One region of the Exiguobacterium sp. EA-TM-5 genome, then DNA from elsewhere that is predicted to be linked to it. Evidence: riboswitches for the same ligand, from Rfam matches in the RefSeq annotation. Region 1 holds a riboswitch; the other holds the start of a gene.
What was found. Region 1 has a riboswitch for thiamine pyrophosphate ahead of tenA (thiaminase II). Riboswitches for the same ligand answer to the same signal wherever they lie in the genome.
Positions count from the first base shown of each region.

Region 2: linked by a shared signal. The riboswitch ahead of thiT (energy-coupled thiamine transporter ThiT) and the one ahead of tenA (thiaminase II) in region 1 are both predicted to bind thiamine pyrophosphate.

Region 1 covers NZ_CM132670.1:2,606,671-2,614,595, reverse strand. The annotation lists gene ACV3PA_RS13795 (alanine/glycine:cation symporter family protein) at 1-1,262, opposite strand, end outside; gene abc-f (ribosomal protection-like ABC-F family protein) at 1,458-3,257, opposite strand; gene ACV3PA_RS13785 (DUF1002 domain-containing protein) at 3,533-4,414, opposite strand; TPP riboswitch at 4,609-4,715, shown strand; gene tenA (thiaminase II) at 4,789-5,484, shown strand; gene ACV3PA_RS13775 (hypothetical protein) at 5,536-5,832, shown strand; gene ACV3PA_RS13770 (glycoside hydrolase family 3 protein) at 5,863-7,779, opposite strand.
Region 2 covers NZ_CM132670.1:1,605,973-1,613,897, reverse strand. The annotation lists gene ACV3PA_RS08250 (DAK2 domain-containing protein) at 1-495, opposite strand, end outside; gene ACV3PA_RS08245 (Asp23/Gls24 family envelope stress response protein) at 521-883, opposite strand; gene rpmB (50S ribosomal protein L28) at 1,167-1,355, shown strand; gene ACV3PA_RS08235 (amino acid permease) at 1,495-2,898, shown strand; gene ACV3PA_RS08230 (thiamine diphosphokinase) at 2,951-3,553, opposite strand; gene thiT (energy-coupled thiamine transporter ThiT) at 3,555-4,115, opposite strand; TPP riboswitch at 4,178-4,286, opposite strand; gene rpe (ribulose-phosphate 3-epimerase) at 4,309-4,965, opposite strand; gene rsgA (ribosome small subunit-dependent GTPase A) at 4,968-5,873, opposite strand; gene pknB (Stk1 family PASTA domain-containing Ser/Thr kinase) at 5,899-7,833, opposite strand; gene ACV3PA_RS08205 (Stp1/IreP family PP2C-type Ser/Thr phosphatase) at 7,836-7,925, opposite strand, start outside.

The DNA of each region.
Region 1 (7,925 bases):
GCCATGAATAAATCGGCAAAGCTCCATACCATACCTAGGCTGAGAACAGATCCGATGAAGACGAAGCCCATTGTCGCAATACGGAAACTGAAGACGGCTGCCGGACTTTGTTTGATGAACTCAATGTTCGTTTCACCATAGTAGTAACTACCTACAATCGAACTGAATGCGAACAAGAAGACACAGAGTGCGATGAACGGTGGGGCGATTGCGCCGAATTGTTCAGAGAGTGCGTTTTGTAACATGCCGATTCCTTCGCCGTTTCCAGCGGCATAACTATCACTAAGGAGAATGATCGTTGCTGTTGCTGTACAGACGATCAACGTATCAAGGAATACACCAAGTGTTTGCAAGAAACCTTGTTTTGCTGGGTGTGAGACTTCAGCAGCAGCAGCGGCGTTCGGAGCAGATCCCATACCAGCTTCGTTCGAGAACAATCCACGTCTAACACCGAGTGAAATCGCAGCACCGACCGAGCCACCGAATGCTTGCTCGATCCCGAAGGCACTCTTGAAAATCATTGCGAATACACCAGGAAGCTCAGTGAGATTCGTGACGACGACATAAAGGGCAGCAAGCAAGTAAAGTCCTGCCATGATGGGAACGACGATTGCAGAGAATTTCGCGACGCGGTGAACACCACCAAAAATGACGAGTCCCGTCAAGACGACAAGTACAGCACCGACGACAGCTGTATTGATGCCAAACGCATTGTCAAAAGCAGCGGCGATCGTGTTTGATTGAACGGAGTTGAAAATAAGTCCGAATGTAACGGCAATCAAGACAGCAAAGACGATTCCGAGAGCCCGATTTTTTAAGCCCTTTTCGATGTAATAGGCAGGACCACCACGGTACGCATTTGATTTCGTATCGCGTACTTTATAGACTTGAGCAAGTGTACTTTCGATGAGCGCTGTCGCACCACCGAGAAGAGCGACCATCCACATCCAGAAGACAGCACCTGGTCCGCCAAGTGTGACGGCAATCGTGACACCAGCAAGGTTACCAGTACCGATCCGTGTCGCAGCACCGATGAAGAACGACTGGAGAGAAGTGATACTTTCCCCTTTATCGTCTGTTGTTTGTTCACTTTTATCGAGCGTGACCCGGAACATCTCTTTTAAGTACGTAAACTGGATAAATTTAGTTCGGATCGTGAAGTAGATCCCGCCGCCGATCAATACGGCAACTAGCACGTACGCACCTAAAATATTGTTGGCGTAATCGACACTTCCTTGAATGACTTGCTGAATGGCGTTCATGATGGTGTATTCCTCCCAAAGAATAATAAAAAGCTATACGCTAAATTATACGAATTTTCTGACAATATGCAATAAGAAATTAAAATAAAATTTTAAAACTTAATAAGGTTAACTAAAAAACAGGAGTCTCACACAGGGAAGATATACAAAAGACTGCCGTCCCTTAAATAAGGACGACAGTCAAGTGAAGCAAGATTATCCATATTGTAACAATTGTTCGTAAAGGTCATCGAGTTTCTCTTGAATGGTCTTAGAGACCATGTCAGTCAAGCACTCACGTTTGGCTAGTTTTCGTTCAAGTCGCTCGATCTGTACTTCTAACTCATGTTGTGCCAAGCGTTTTGGTTTTTGTGGGGTTACGTGGAGTGGGGAAGACGCAGCGAACTCAGTACGCTTCTGTTGGGCATACGTATACGTACCGTGATAACGCGTCAGACCATTTTCAAGCCAAAGGATCTGCGGAAAAAGACGATTCAAGAAATAGCGATCGTGCGAGACAGCAATCAGTGTTCCAGAAAAATTCTCGAGTGCTTCTTCAAGTGTCTCTCTTGATTCAATATCCAAATGATTCGTTGGCTCATCAAGAATCAATACGTTGATCGACGAATGAACGAGGACGGCGAGTTGCAATCGCACACGTTCGCCGCCGCTCAGTGAAAAAATAGACCGGAAGACAGTCGGTCCAAAGAACAAAAACCGAGCAAGAATATGGCGGGCTTCCGCTTCCGGGATGGCAATCCGTTGCCTGAACCAGTCAATCAATCGAGCGTCCTCTTCGAAATGGGCGTGTTGAGACAAGTAACCGACATGATTTGATGGTCCACGCGTGAGTGTGCCCGCGTCCGGTGATAATTCGTCAAGTAGTAGTGATAGTAATGTCGACTTTCCGCTTCCGTTCGTTCCAACGATCGCAATTCGATCCTGGGCCATGATTTCAAACGAAATCGCATCAAAAAGTTGTCGCGTCTTGTAAGCAAAAGACAGTGCTTCAGCACGAAAGACGACTTGGCTCGTGTGATCGGTAGAAGTGAAGGAGACGTCAGCGGTTTTAGCTTCGAGTTGCGGTCGTTTAATCCGTTCGATTCGCTCGAGCGCCCGCTCCATCGATTTTGCTTTACGGAATAATTTTTCACTCGGTGGAGACGCTTCGTTCGCCCATTGTCTAAGTCGACGAATCGCTTCTTTCATCTTCTTGATTTTTTTCTGCTGCTCTTGATAAGCATGGAACTGTTCGAGCAGACGACGTTCTCTCTCGGCAACGAACGCACTGTAATTGCCCGTGTAAGATGTCAATTCACCATCCTCAAGTTCAACGATTGAGGTAACGACAGCATCTAAGAACACTCGGTCGTGAGAGACGAGTAGGACGGTTCCGGTATAATCGCGTAAAAATTGCTCGAGCCATTCAACGGCAGCTAAATCAAGATGGTTCGTGGGTTCGTCAAGAATGAGGAGACTCGGTTCCATCAGCAACATACGACCGAGACAAATCTTCGTCTGCTCACCGCCGCTTAACTGATGGAAGGGGCGAGTAAGTAAAGGACGGAGATGTAAACCGTTCACCATGCGCTCAATCTTCGAATCGAGTAGATACCCATCTTTTTGTTCGAATGCATTCGTCACGTCCGCATATCGGACGAGTAATGCCTCGAGGTCGGATGGTGCTGTTGCCATCAATTGTTCCAACTGTTGCATCCGAGAACGAATCGAGAGGATTTCGTCAAACGCTGTCCATAGGACGTCGAGTCCGGTCATCGTTTCGGCGTAAACTGGAAGTTGTTCCAGGTAGCCGATTGTCAAACCACTCTTTTGATAGATGACACCACCGTCCGGCTGGTCGAGTCGAGCAAGTAGGCGAAGTAGTGTCGTTTTGCCACTACCGTTTCGTCCGATCAAACCGACACGGTCGTGTTCGTTTAAGAAGAGGGAAACGTCTGTCAAGATCGTTTCGCCTCCAAATTGTTTTGTCAGGTGTTGAATGTCGCAAATCATCATAATCAATTGATCCTTTCGCGCGCATCAAAAAAAGGAGAGCGCAAATAGCACTCTCCTTGACGTGTGAAAGATGCGCTTTGCTGTATTTTTCGTTCATGAAGTTCTAAAAAGGGCAGACGGGTGCCTTAGAACGCCATTCCATGAAAAATCGCGCGCAACAGATATAATTGTTCCATTAACCAGTGTTTGCACGCGGCAAAGTCCATCTTTTCACCCCACCTTTCGTTTCAGATACATGTAGTTTACCATTATTTTGTTAAATGGGAAAGTCTGAATTATTTGAATACCCCAGCAATCGAGCTAAAGAAGTCACTCAGACCATCAAATAATTTAGCGAAGAATCCTTTCGTCTCCTCAGACGTTGCAAACGCATGGATGTCTTGACCGGCATTTTTCAAGCCGCTCTCAATTTGTCCCCAGTTGATGTTCGCTTGCTCCATTTGATTGAACAAGTTCGTCAATCGATCCATCTGTGCATCAGATAATTGGATGTTGTTGTTTTGAATGACTTGGACGATCAGATTTTCAATCTCGACTTTAGTTTCCGGTTTTTGATTTGCAATCTCAGCCTTGATCTCATTCATCAAGTCAGCGACTTTATCCGTTCCAACGGTCTTCCCGACGTCAGATGTGACCGATAATTCTTGCTGTGCTAAATCCTTGCGTTCGTCACTCAGCTTGATTCCAGTCTCAGCAGAAGTTTGATCATAGGCTTTCATGATTCCTGTCAGGGCCGATGTCCCGGTCACCTTGTAGGGAGAAGTGATCGTGATGTCGGCATCTTTGACACCTGCTGTGACGAGAGCGTTGAGATACATATCCTTCGTCACCCACGTGATGTTCTCCGTCGAGACGGAAAGTCCATCGCCTTTTTCCGTCAGTTCAATCTTAGCCGACGAATACATGTTGCCACCTTTTTGCGACTGTGGAATGTTTTTCCCGAGGTATTTTTCTTCGTCGGCAGAGGTTGCGATAATCGGCGTGATGCCCTCCGGTGCATTGAGACGTGAAAGGACCCAAGCCTTATCTTTTGCGCCGAGCGACTCCCCGAGTGTGACGATCGTCTTATCGACGACTTGTTCGGCGGATGCGGCTGTCGGGAGTAATAAAGCAGAAGCGATGATGGCTGACGCCATGATTTTTGTTGGTGTATGCATGATGAAATCCTCCAATGTATAAGTAAGAGTATTGAATATAGTATCAGGTACTAAAATTAGTGTACGGGAACAAGATCCATTCGGAATCGGTCTGTAGAAGGAGACGGTATCCGCCTTCTGACACTCCATAGTATAGCGAAAAGAGGACAACTTGACTTCCATTTTCAGCATGCTATAGTGGATGGGAATCGAATAATGACCACTAGGGGAGTCGGTAGGCTGACTGAGACGAACGAAGACGTTCGGACCCTTTGAACCTGATTAAGTTCGTACTTACGGAGGGAAGTGGCGTCAAGTCTTGTTCTTCTTGCGCCATGCCCGTGTGTTTCGGGGTGGTGTTTTTTCGTTTCATAAAAAACGAGGAGGATGAGATCATGACATTCACACAAGAAATCAAACAAGCAGCACAAGCGTATTGGGAGAGTAGTTTTACGCACCCGTTCGTGCAAGGAATCGGGGAAGGGACATTACCACTCTCGAAATTTCGGCATTACGTGATGCAGGACGCTTACTACTTAAAACACTTTGCGAAGATTCAAGCGAAGGCAGCGTCAAAAGCAGACGACTTTGCGACAATCGCAACGCTTGCCGAGCATGCGACTTCGACATATGGGGCAGAACTGAGTCTACATCAATCGTTTTTTGAACCGCTTGGTATTACAAAAGCAGACCTTGAAGCATTCGAACCAGCACCAACAGCATATGCCTATGTGTCGCATATGCATCATGCGAGCGAGGGGACACTCGGTGAGACAATTGCTGCCATCTTGCCATGTTACTGGTTGTATTATGAAGTCGGTCAACAATTACTGACATGTACGCCAGAAGAAAAAATCTATCAGCAATGGATCGACACGTATAGTTCGGAGTGGTTCGAAAAGGTCGTCTTTGAACAGATTGCACGGCTCGATGCTTTGGCTGAACAAGCCAGTCCTACAGAACGCGAACGGATGAAACGTCATTTCGTGACGAGCTGTTATTATGAGTTGCTGTTTTGGCATATGGGATGGACAGAAGAAACATTCACGTCGGTGTACGAGACGATTCCGGCGCGAACAGTATCTTCCTAAACGGTTAGATGGTAGAATTAGGTATATCATTTAGCGGAAGTAGGGATAGGAATGGAAATCATCGTGATCGTACTTGCGATCAGCGCCGCGTATGCCGTGCAACGCATGCTGGGTAAAGTTAAAGTAAGATTTGTAGGACTCATCATTCCAGCGTTGATCGTATTATCTGGTATATCCGCATCGACTCGAAACTTCAAGGTAGCATATAGCATGGGGAGCTACATTTCTGCTGTTCTTGTCATTGTCGTCTATGCATTACTGACCTATTGGTTATACCGCGTCTACTATCGTGCGAAAGAAGAAGCGGTATATCCGTATCAATCGTTAAAAGACCGAGGCATCCTTTAAAGGAGTCTCGGTCTTTTGTGTATCATATTCTCATTTTTTCCAGTTTTTAAAGCCGTCACCGAATTCGAGATGCAGTTGATCGGTAAAGGCACCGTTCTTAAAGACCGGTACATCGACTGGTAAGGTGCCTTGCGGCTTAAACGTTCCGAAAATCGCACGGATACCAGCAGGCAGGTTAGGTCCTGCAGATTTCAGATTACCAGCTTCGGAGTCTGGTCCGTTCGGATCCCCTTTGAAGCCATAGACGAGGACGTGCGCCGGTGCGTCCGGTTGAACGGCGACATCGTATGGATTACGGAGGCTAAGTAAGACGGAGGGGGTGTCTGTTTGGTTCGCATAGCGGAAGATTGAAGCCGGAATCGCTTGTTCTGGTGCGGTTGATAGCAGTTTAGCACTCGTATTGACGTTTGAGCCGACAATGATATAGTCCGCTGCATCGAGTTGCGCCCGTAGTGTCGGGTTTTGGTCAAGTGGAAGCGTAGTAGCCGAATAATTAGCTGTCGTCACGTGCCAGTTCCGATTCTTCGGTAGTGAAGCGATCGTCTTTTTCATGCTGTCCGTTTGATCCGCCGCAGGAGCGATCACCAGTACGTTTGCATTCTTTTTCGGTTTGAATGGTAACGTCCGTTGATCATTTTTCACGAGTGTGACGGATGCTTCTGTCATCGCGCGTTCTTTTGCTTTATGGTCGGGACTACCGACGATTTGTTTTGCTTGCGCGAGTTTATCGGCTAACGATGTCGTATCCGTCGTACCGTTCCAGATTCCGCGTTCTGCTTTCAGCGTTAGGATCCGCTCGACTGATTGATTGATTCGTTTCTCTGATAGACGACCATTTTTGACTGCCTCAATCACGTCTTTGAAAATCCGGTCGAGTTTTGTGACATCCTGCTCGGAACGGAGGATCGTCGGCATGAGCGCAATGTCGACACCAGCTTCAAACGTCTTCAGAACGGCTTCTGATTCCGTAAAGTTATCAGCGATCGCCTGCATGTTCAGCGCGTCCGTGATGACGATGCCATCGTAGCCAAGTTTTTTACGAAGTACACCCGTGATGACGTCATCCGATAACGTCGCAGGTAAAGGGAAGGTACCGTTTTTCGAGGTGACGACTTCAGATTCGATTTGTGGCATTCCGATGTGTCCGGTCATAATCATATCGATGTCTTCAGCGATCGCTCGCTTGAAGGGAACGAGTTCGACTTGTTCTAGCTCTTGAAGGGAGCGATCAACGATCGGTAAGCCATAGTGGGAATCAGTCGCCGTATCGCCGTGACCCGGGAAGTGTTTGGCAGTCGCTGCGACGCCTTCAGACTGAATTCCCTTCATTAAAGCGGAACCGAGTGTGCCGACGAGTGCGGGGTCACTTGAGAACGAACGGACACCAATGACCGGATTTGAAGGGTTGCTGTTGACGTCAAGATCTGGACCGAAGTTGACATTGATGCCAAGCGCATGCAGTTCGGAACCGATGATATGACCCGCATCATTGGCATATGTGCTACTGCGGGTCGCACCTAACGCCATGTTGCCAGGTAAGTTCGTCCCTGTCCCCAGCCGAGTAACGATTCCACCTTCTTGGTCGATCGTGACGAAGAGCGGAATATCATTGCTAACGTCCTGCTTGACGACTTCTTGCAGATCGTGGACGAGTTTCGTCGTCTGTTCAGTTTCACTAACATTTTCAGCAAACAAGATGACGCCGCCTAAATCATAGCGGTCAATGATGTTTGCGACTTCTGGGGCAAGGGATGTATGATTGCTTCCATTCCACTGCCGGAAGTCCGGCATGATCATCTGTCCGATTTTTTGTTCGAGCGTCATCGCGTCAATCTTTTGACTGATCCGCTCTGTTGATGATTCTGTTGCTGCCATGACAGGCAAACTACTTGAGACAAGTGCTGCTGCAAGTCCGGCTGTTAACGTGAACTGACCGATTTTTTTCATGGTGTACGTCCTCCTCTAAGCAAATCACGACTGGAATTCTTTTCAATACGGACAGTATAGCAAGTGGATTATTTTAAAACAATATTTTATTTGTAAACGATTTCATATTGAAATAAATTTCTAATGATTTTTTAGTTATATCGAGT
Region 2 (7,925 bases), 1.0 Mb from region 1:
CGACGCTTCGACGAGCTGACGCATCAACTCTAAGAAATCCGTCGTCGTCTCAGATTGTGCGATAGCCGCAACAGCTGTTTCACGGGCAACCGTCAAGATTGTTCCTTCGACCGGCTTCATGACCGCTTTGTATGCTGTGTCGACACCTTTTTGTAACGCATCTGCGAATTCCTTCGTATCAATCGTCGTTTTTCCTTCGATTGATTTTGAGAATCCACGGAACAATTGACTCAAGATGACGCCCGAGTTTCCGCGTGCACCCATTAATAATCCACGCGCAAATACGTTCGCGACTTCCGATACAGAATCCGCTGTCGATTTACCTGCTTCTTTTGCACCTGAAGTCATCGTCAAATTCATGTTCGTTCCCGTATCACCATCTGGCACAGGGAAGACATTCAATGAATCGACGAAATCTGCATTTTGATAGAGATTCGCCGCGCCATTTTGAATCATCTTGACTAACTGCGCTCCTGTTAAACGATCTACACTCACTAAAGTTTCCTCCTCTATTCCCGCCTTAGACATTCGTCAAGCGGACTCCTTGGACAAAGATGTTCACAGATGTCACGTCAAGACCTAGTGCCTGACTGAGCGTGTATTTCACGCGACTCTGTACGTTATTCGCCACCTCTGAGATTTTCGTTCCATAACTTACGATGATATGCATATCGATATGGACCTGCTCTGAAGCCTGTCGAACGATGACACCGCGTGCAAAGTTCTCACGTTTTAAGAGTTCAGCAAGACCATCCTTGATTTGAGATTGGGATGCCATACCAACGACACCAAAACATTCCATTGCTGCGCCGCCCGCAAGTTGCGCGACGACATCATTATCTACATCAATCTTTCCATAGGTCGTTTTCATCTCGATCGCCACCTGAGTAGCCCCCTTTGAATATTGTATTCTTCTCATAATTCTACTATAAGGACCTACTATTGAAAAGTCGCCGTACTGACTATACAATGAATAAGTGAAAAATAGTAGCGGTCAAATGAACTTTTACCATCATCCTCATCCATTATTTTAAATTTCGAGGTTGCCTGTCAAGTTTTTTTCTTGTCAGCTACTTTTTTTATGTTGCAACCGCCTTGACACCATGCTAAGATAGCAAAGTGTCTATTAGGACGAACGCAAAACAACATAAAAGGAGGCGGAACGCATGGCACGTAAATGCTACGTTACTGGGAAATCGCCAAAGTCGGGTAACAACCGTTCACACGCATTGAACAAAACAAAACGTACTTGGGGAGTCAACGTACAAAAAGTACGTATCCTCGTCGACGGTAAGCCGAAAAAGGTTTGGGTTTCAGCTCGAGCTCTTAAATCAGGTAAAGTCGAACGCGTATAAGGCGCAACACCGGATGGGAATCTTCCCCTCCGGTTTTTTTATACCCTCATTTATTTTTCTCATAAACTAATTGTCGCTTTTATTGAAAACGCTTACAATAGGAAGGTACTTTATTTTGTCAGAATTGGGGGAAGTCATCATGCAACTCAAACGAGAGATGACGAGTCGACACCTGTTCATGATCTCACTCGGTGGGATCATCGGAACAGGCTTATTTCTAGGGTCAGGGTTAACGATTTCACAAGCGGGACCTCTCGGGGCGGTCCTCAGTTACATCGTGGGTGGGACCATCATGTATCTGACGATGTTATGTTTAGGAGAGTTAGCGGTCTATATGCCGGTCTCAGGGTCATTTCAGACCTATACGACCCGTTTCATCGGACCAGGAATCGGTTTTGCCGTCGGTTGGATTTATTGGCTCGGCTGGGCTGTGACGGTTGCACTCGAAATAACGGCAGCTGGCAGTTTGATGGATCGTTGGTTTCCAAACGTGCCGGTCGTCGTCTGGTGTACTGTCTTTACGGTCTTACTATTCGGTCTGAATGCCGTCTCAGCAAAAGCGTTCGGTGAAGCAGAATTCTGGTTCTCAAGTTTGAAGGTACTCGCGATTCTCTTCTTCATCGTTCTCGGCGGCGCTGCTTGGTTCGGTTGGTTACCGATGGAAGCAGATCGTCCAACATCGTTGTTCGCGAACTTTACGGCAAGCGGTTGGTTTCCAAATGGAATCCTCGGTGTCTTGACGACGATGATTGCCGTCAACTTCGCTTTCCAAGGAACCGAATTGATTGGTGTCGCGGCTGGGGAGTCCGACACACCTGAAAAATCGATTCCAAAAGCGATTCGGAATACAGTCTGGCGTACGTTCATTTTCTTTGTCTTATCAATTACAATCGTTGGTGCCTTAATTCCATATGAGACAGCTGGAGGAGTCAGTAGCCCGTTCATCATGGTCTTTGATGCGATTGGTATCCCGTATGCTGCTGATTTGATGAATATCGTCGTTTTGACAGCACTATTATCTGTTGGAAACTCAGGACTTTACGCTGCAACGCGAATGTTATGGGCAATGTCGCAGGAAGGAATGATTTCAAAAAAATTATCTTACGTGAATGCACGTGGTGTACCTATGCGTGCCTTACTCTTTACAATGATGTTTGCGATGCTTTCGCTACTGACAGCATTTTTCGCAGAGGATACCGTCTTTATCTGGCTCTTGTCCTTAGCCGGTCTCGGTGCTCAGGTCGGTTGGATTTCCATCTCTGCGTCTCAGCTCGCATTTCGTCGGCAGTTCTTACGAAACGGACATGATCTATCCGAATTGAAATTCAAGACACCGCTTTATCCGGTGTTACCGCTGATTTCATTGACGTTAAACGTCGTCGTCCTCGTTAGTCTTGCGTTTCAAGCGGATCAACGGATCGCCCTATACATCGGTGTTCCATTCTTCCTCGTCATGTGGGGAAGCTATCATCTCTTCGTCAAAGGAAAACATCTAGCAGCACAAAGCGACATCCGTGTCGCTCCCTCTCAACTCGAAGAATAACGATATGAAAAGAGGCCGCGGATCATCCACGGCCTCTTTTCATATGCTTGTTCTATTCCTTAAGTGTTCGCATCATCAGTAGTTCTCCTTGATGGAGCTCTACTTTCGCTTCTGACGCACTCCATTCATTGCTGACGGTCAATGAGCCTCCAACAGGAACCGAATGCGCATCGAGTGGGTATTTGACTCCAGATAAGCTTAGGATCGACGCCACAAGTGGAATGAATGAGAGATAATGATAGCTTCCTGCCTTAACTGCATATGTCCCCACTGCCAAATACCGTACCTCTTCTCGTTTCGTGACGAGTCGTGCCTTAGGATATTGTTTTAACAAATAGACATTTTGAACGGTCATGTCGAGTCGTCCGCCTGTCGCTCCAATGATGATGATCTCCTCACCCCGTTTCATCTCTGATACGGTACGGAGGGAAAGTTCGAGATCCGTTTCATCTTTCTCTGCCGGATGGACGATTGCATCTTCAGGTACATAGCCAAGTGAATCAAAATCACCAATCATCATATCGCATGTCAACCCAAACGATTCAATCGTTTGAACACCACCATCAACACCAACGATGAAATCACCGGGCTGGCAAAACGTCCGTAAGTCAGGTACCTCTTCTTGCGGACCCGCACAGACAAGAATCGCCCGCATATTAAACACCTCGTGCTGAATAGCGAAGTAAGCGTGGTGCAGTCGTGAAGAGAAGACCTGCGACGACACCACAAAGAACGTAAGACGGAACCATGTATGTCGCATTATAAATCAACGAATATGGTATGACTGGACCCTCAGCATACTCGGCAAAAAAGACGATTCCGCTGATGACATGACAGATATAACGAAGTCCCGCTCCTAAAAGCGTCGCAAGTAGGACAAACGTCATCAAGCGTTTCTTCTGTCCGTTACGCGCGGCTTGTCTAACTTGACGTGCAAACAGCCCACTTAATCCGACGACTCCATATGCAATCGTATAATCGAGTAGTGGTTGAACGACCGTCAAAACTTGTGGGGCGAACATCAATTGAATCGTACCGACAAGTGCTCCAGTGACGACACCTCCGACGACACCATGGCGAAACGCCATGACGAAGATGGGAAGCATCGCTAAGCTGATTGAGCCCCCTTGTGGCATTTTGAATGGAATCAATAAATCAAAGACGACTCCGAGACTGGCGAAGATGGCAATTTCCATCATCATTTGTAACCGTTTCATGATAATTTCCTCCTTCATGGAATAAAACGGGACGCAAAAAGGCAGTACGACGAACGCCGTACTGCCTGCGTGCGCCACATCCCTACGTCCGTTTGAACGGAACAGGTTCGAAGGGTTAAAGTCAAAAGACTCCTCTCAGCCGCTTTTCAAGCGACACCCCTTGCGGTCATCATATTTCGTTTTCTCGTTCTTATTATACGGCAGCCCCTTGACGAATGCTAGTGATTGCTTCCGCATAATCCGATGCATTGTAGATCGCTGATCCTGCGACAAGGACGTTGGCACCATTATCGATGCATAACTTTGCCGTTTCCGGATTGACCCCACCATCAATCTCGATTTCAAATGTAAGACCACGATCTGCCTTCATTTGTGCAAGTGTTGCGAGCTTCGGCATGACACTCTCGATGAACGCCTGACCACCAAAACCTGGATTGACTGTCATCAACAAGACCATATCGACATCCTGAAGAATGTGTTCAATCGTCGATAGTGATGTATGTGGATTCAAGACGACCCCCGCCTTCGCACCTGCCGCTTTGATTTGTTGCAAGACACGATGGACATGATTCGTCGCTTCGACATGGAACGTCACGATGTCGGCTCCTGCCTTGACGAAATCTTCGACGAATCGTTCGGGTTGATCAATCATCAAATGGACATCAAGAACCATATCTGTCTTTTGACGTAGGCTGCTTAACACAGGTAAACCGAATGAGATGTTCGGGACGAACTGACCATCCATGACGTCGAAATGAATGTAGTCTGCTCCTGCCGCCTCAACCGCTTTGACATCACGCTCGAGATTCGCAAAATCTGCTGATAAGATCGATGGTGCAATTTTAATCATCTTCAATACCTCCGGGCTCGATTCTTGATTTCGTCTATAAACATACCATAATTTTCATAGCGGGAGGACATGATTTCTTGTGCCTCGACCGCCTCCTTGACGGCACAACCGGGTTCATTCAAATGCAAACACCCCCGGTATTTACAATCGTCTTGCACAGCCACGAATTCAGGAAAACTCCATCGCACATCCTCTATTTCCATTTCATAAGGAAAGTCTAAATTCGAGAACCCTGGCGTATCGGCAATCAATCCTTCCGCAAGCGGCATCAACGTAACGTGACGGGTTGTATGACGCCCACGTCCGAGTGATTTCGAGATGGCACTCGTTTCTAGATCAAGAGATGGTTCGAGTGCGTTCAACAGCGAGCTTTTTCCGACACCTGATTGTCCGGCAAGAACACTTGTTTTGCCTGCAAGTAATGGTCTGACTTGCTCGACACCTGTCAACGTCTCACTCGATGTCTCGATGACCGTATAGCCAATCTTCCGATAAGCAACAATCGCGTCTCGGACAGCCGGTCCCTTGACATCATCGAGCAGATCCATCTTCGTTAACAAGATGACGGGTTGAATTTCCTTCGCTTCGATCAATACGAGAAACCGATCAAGCAGATGGGCTGAAAAGTCAGGTTCTGCTGCTGAGACGACAAGCAATGCTTGATCGATATTCGCGACAGGAGGACGTACTAAAAAATTGTCACGCTCCTTCACTTCAAGAATATACCCGGTCTCACTCTCGATATGAAGGACGACTTCGTCTCCAACTACCGGACTGATACCACGTTTCCGGAAGTTTCCTCTTGCTCGTGAACGGACTTCCCCTTCTGGCGTCATAACATCATAAAAGCCGCCCTGCAACCGTATGATCGTTCCTTCTCGCTTTTCTTCGATGCGCTGTTCCGTCATCCTATGCACTCCTTTTTCATCACATTCATTGTGCGTCTTTTGCTTGATTGTACGTGATGGTTTTTGAACGATACACCGTATCGTCTTTATAGATCGTAATTTTTCCTTCTTCTCCCGGATCAATTGTCACCGGCACGTCGAACGTCTCATCTTGATCAATGGATTCCTCGATGACAGTCCGTTTCCCTTTCGCATCTTCCGTCTCGATGCGGATAACTTGTTTAGGCGGCGTATCTTCGTCCTCTTCAGATACTGCATCGTACACGACTTTTTCTGGGAACGTTGCTGTTACTGTTTTTTCTTCCTCCCCTTTAGAGATGAAGACGGTCACTGAGTCGTTTGGTTCGACTTGGGCACCTGCTTGCGGAAACTGACGAATGACTTGATCGAGCTTCACGTCACTCGAAAATTCTTGTTCGAACGTTCCGTCTAACCCAACTTTATCCAAGTAAGCTTTTGCCTCATCACTCGATAAGTTTGTCAAATCTTTCAATTCGAAAGAGGATGTCCCCTCAGATACAGTAATCGTAATCGTTTGTTCTTTAGCGATTACTTCCGTTCCAGCGGAAATTGACTGCCGGATGACATTTCCTCGATCTATCTCATCCGACTTCTCTCGCTCGACTTCGACTTTTGCGAATCCAGCTTCTTTTAACGTTGCAATCGCTTCTTTTTCAGCCTCATCTGTTACATCTGGCACTTCGACTGGCTCACTTCCCGTAGAGACGACTAAATTAACTGTCGACCCTTTTTTCACCTGTGCTTTTTCACGAGGTGTCTGACTGATGACGTCACCCTCATCGACCGTATCGCTACTTCGTTCTGTCGTTTCAACGACGAACCCGAGTTTCTCTAACTTCGTTTCCGCTTCGTCTCCATCCATTTTGACGACAGATGGTACGGTGACGCTTGGATCTGGCCACATCGCAAACGTCGTAGCTGCTCCACCAAGTAACAAAAGCAATAAGAGAACGATCCACCAGCGTTTTTTCTTTTTCTTCTCCGATGATTTCGGTTGAACTGTAGTGACAGAAGGTGATTCCGGTTCCGATTTTGACTCTTCTGGCGCTTGTACTGGTGCCAAGACCATCGTCTTTTCCATCTCATCCTCTTCTGCACCACGGATGCCTTCATTTGCTCGTTCATCAGACAATGCCGTTACCATATCTGTTTTAAAAGCTGCAACGGACTGTTGTCGATCATGAGGTGCTTTTGAGAGCGCCTGCATGATACAGTTTTCAAGTGCTTGCGGCACTCTTGGATTCAAGACAGATGGACGGCGCGGCGTATCTTGGAGGTGCTTCAGCGCAATCGCGACCGGTGAGTCTCCTTCAAACGGTACTTGCCCTGTGACAAGTTCGTATAAGACAGCACCGAGGGAATAGATATCTGATTTCTCATCCGCAAATTTACCTTTAGCTTGTTCTGGTGAAAAATAGTGAACGGACCCAAGGACAGACATCGTATGCGTCAGCGTCGCATTCGACATCGCTACGGCGATTCCAAAATCCGTTACTTTGACGGTACCGTCTTCTCGGATCAACATGTTTTGCGGTTTAATATCGCGATGGATGATCCGGTGTGCATGAGCGTGATCGATCGCATCACAAATTTGAGCGATGATATCGACTGCTTGTGGCACAGGTAATGCTTGATTTTCACAAAATGTCTTTAATGTCATACCATCGATATACTCCATGACGATGTAATAGATGGCATCTTCTTCGCCTACATCATAGACGGCAACGATGTTTGGATGATTCAAGCTGGTAGCAGCATGTGCTTCACGTTCGAATCGACGGATGAACTGTTCGTCATGCGAGAATTCAGTCCGTAAAATCTTAATGGCAACATGACGCTTTAAAATCTCATCATAGGCTTGATAGACATTTGCCATCCCGCCACTTCCAACTAGCCGTTCTATGCGGTAGCGGTCATTTAATCGATCTCCGTATCGCATATTCAGACCCTCTTTCTTTCTTTGAACCGGATGGCGGCAATCGTAATATTATCTGCGCCTCCTCGAGCATTCGCTTCTTTCACCAATCGTCC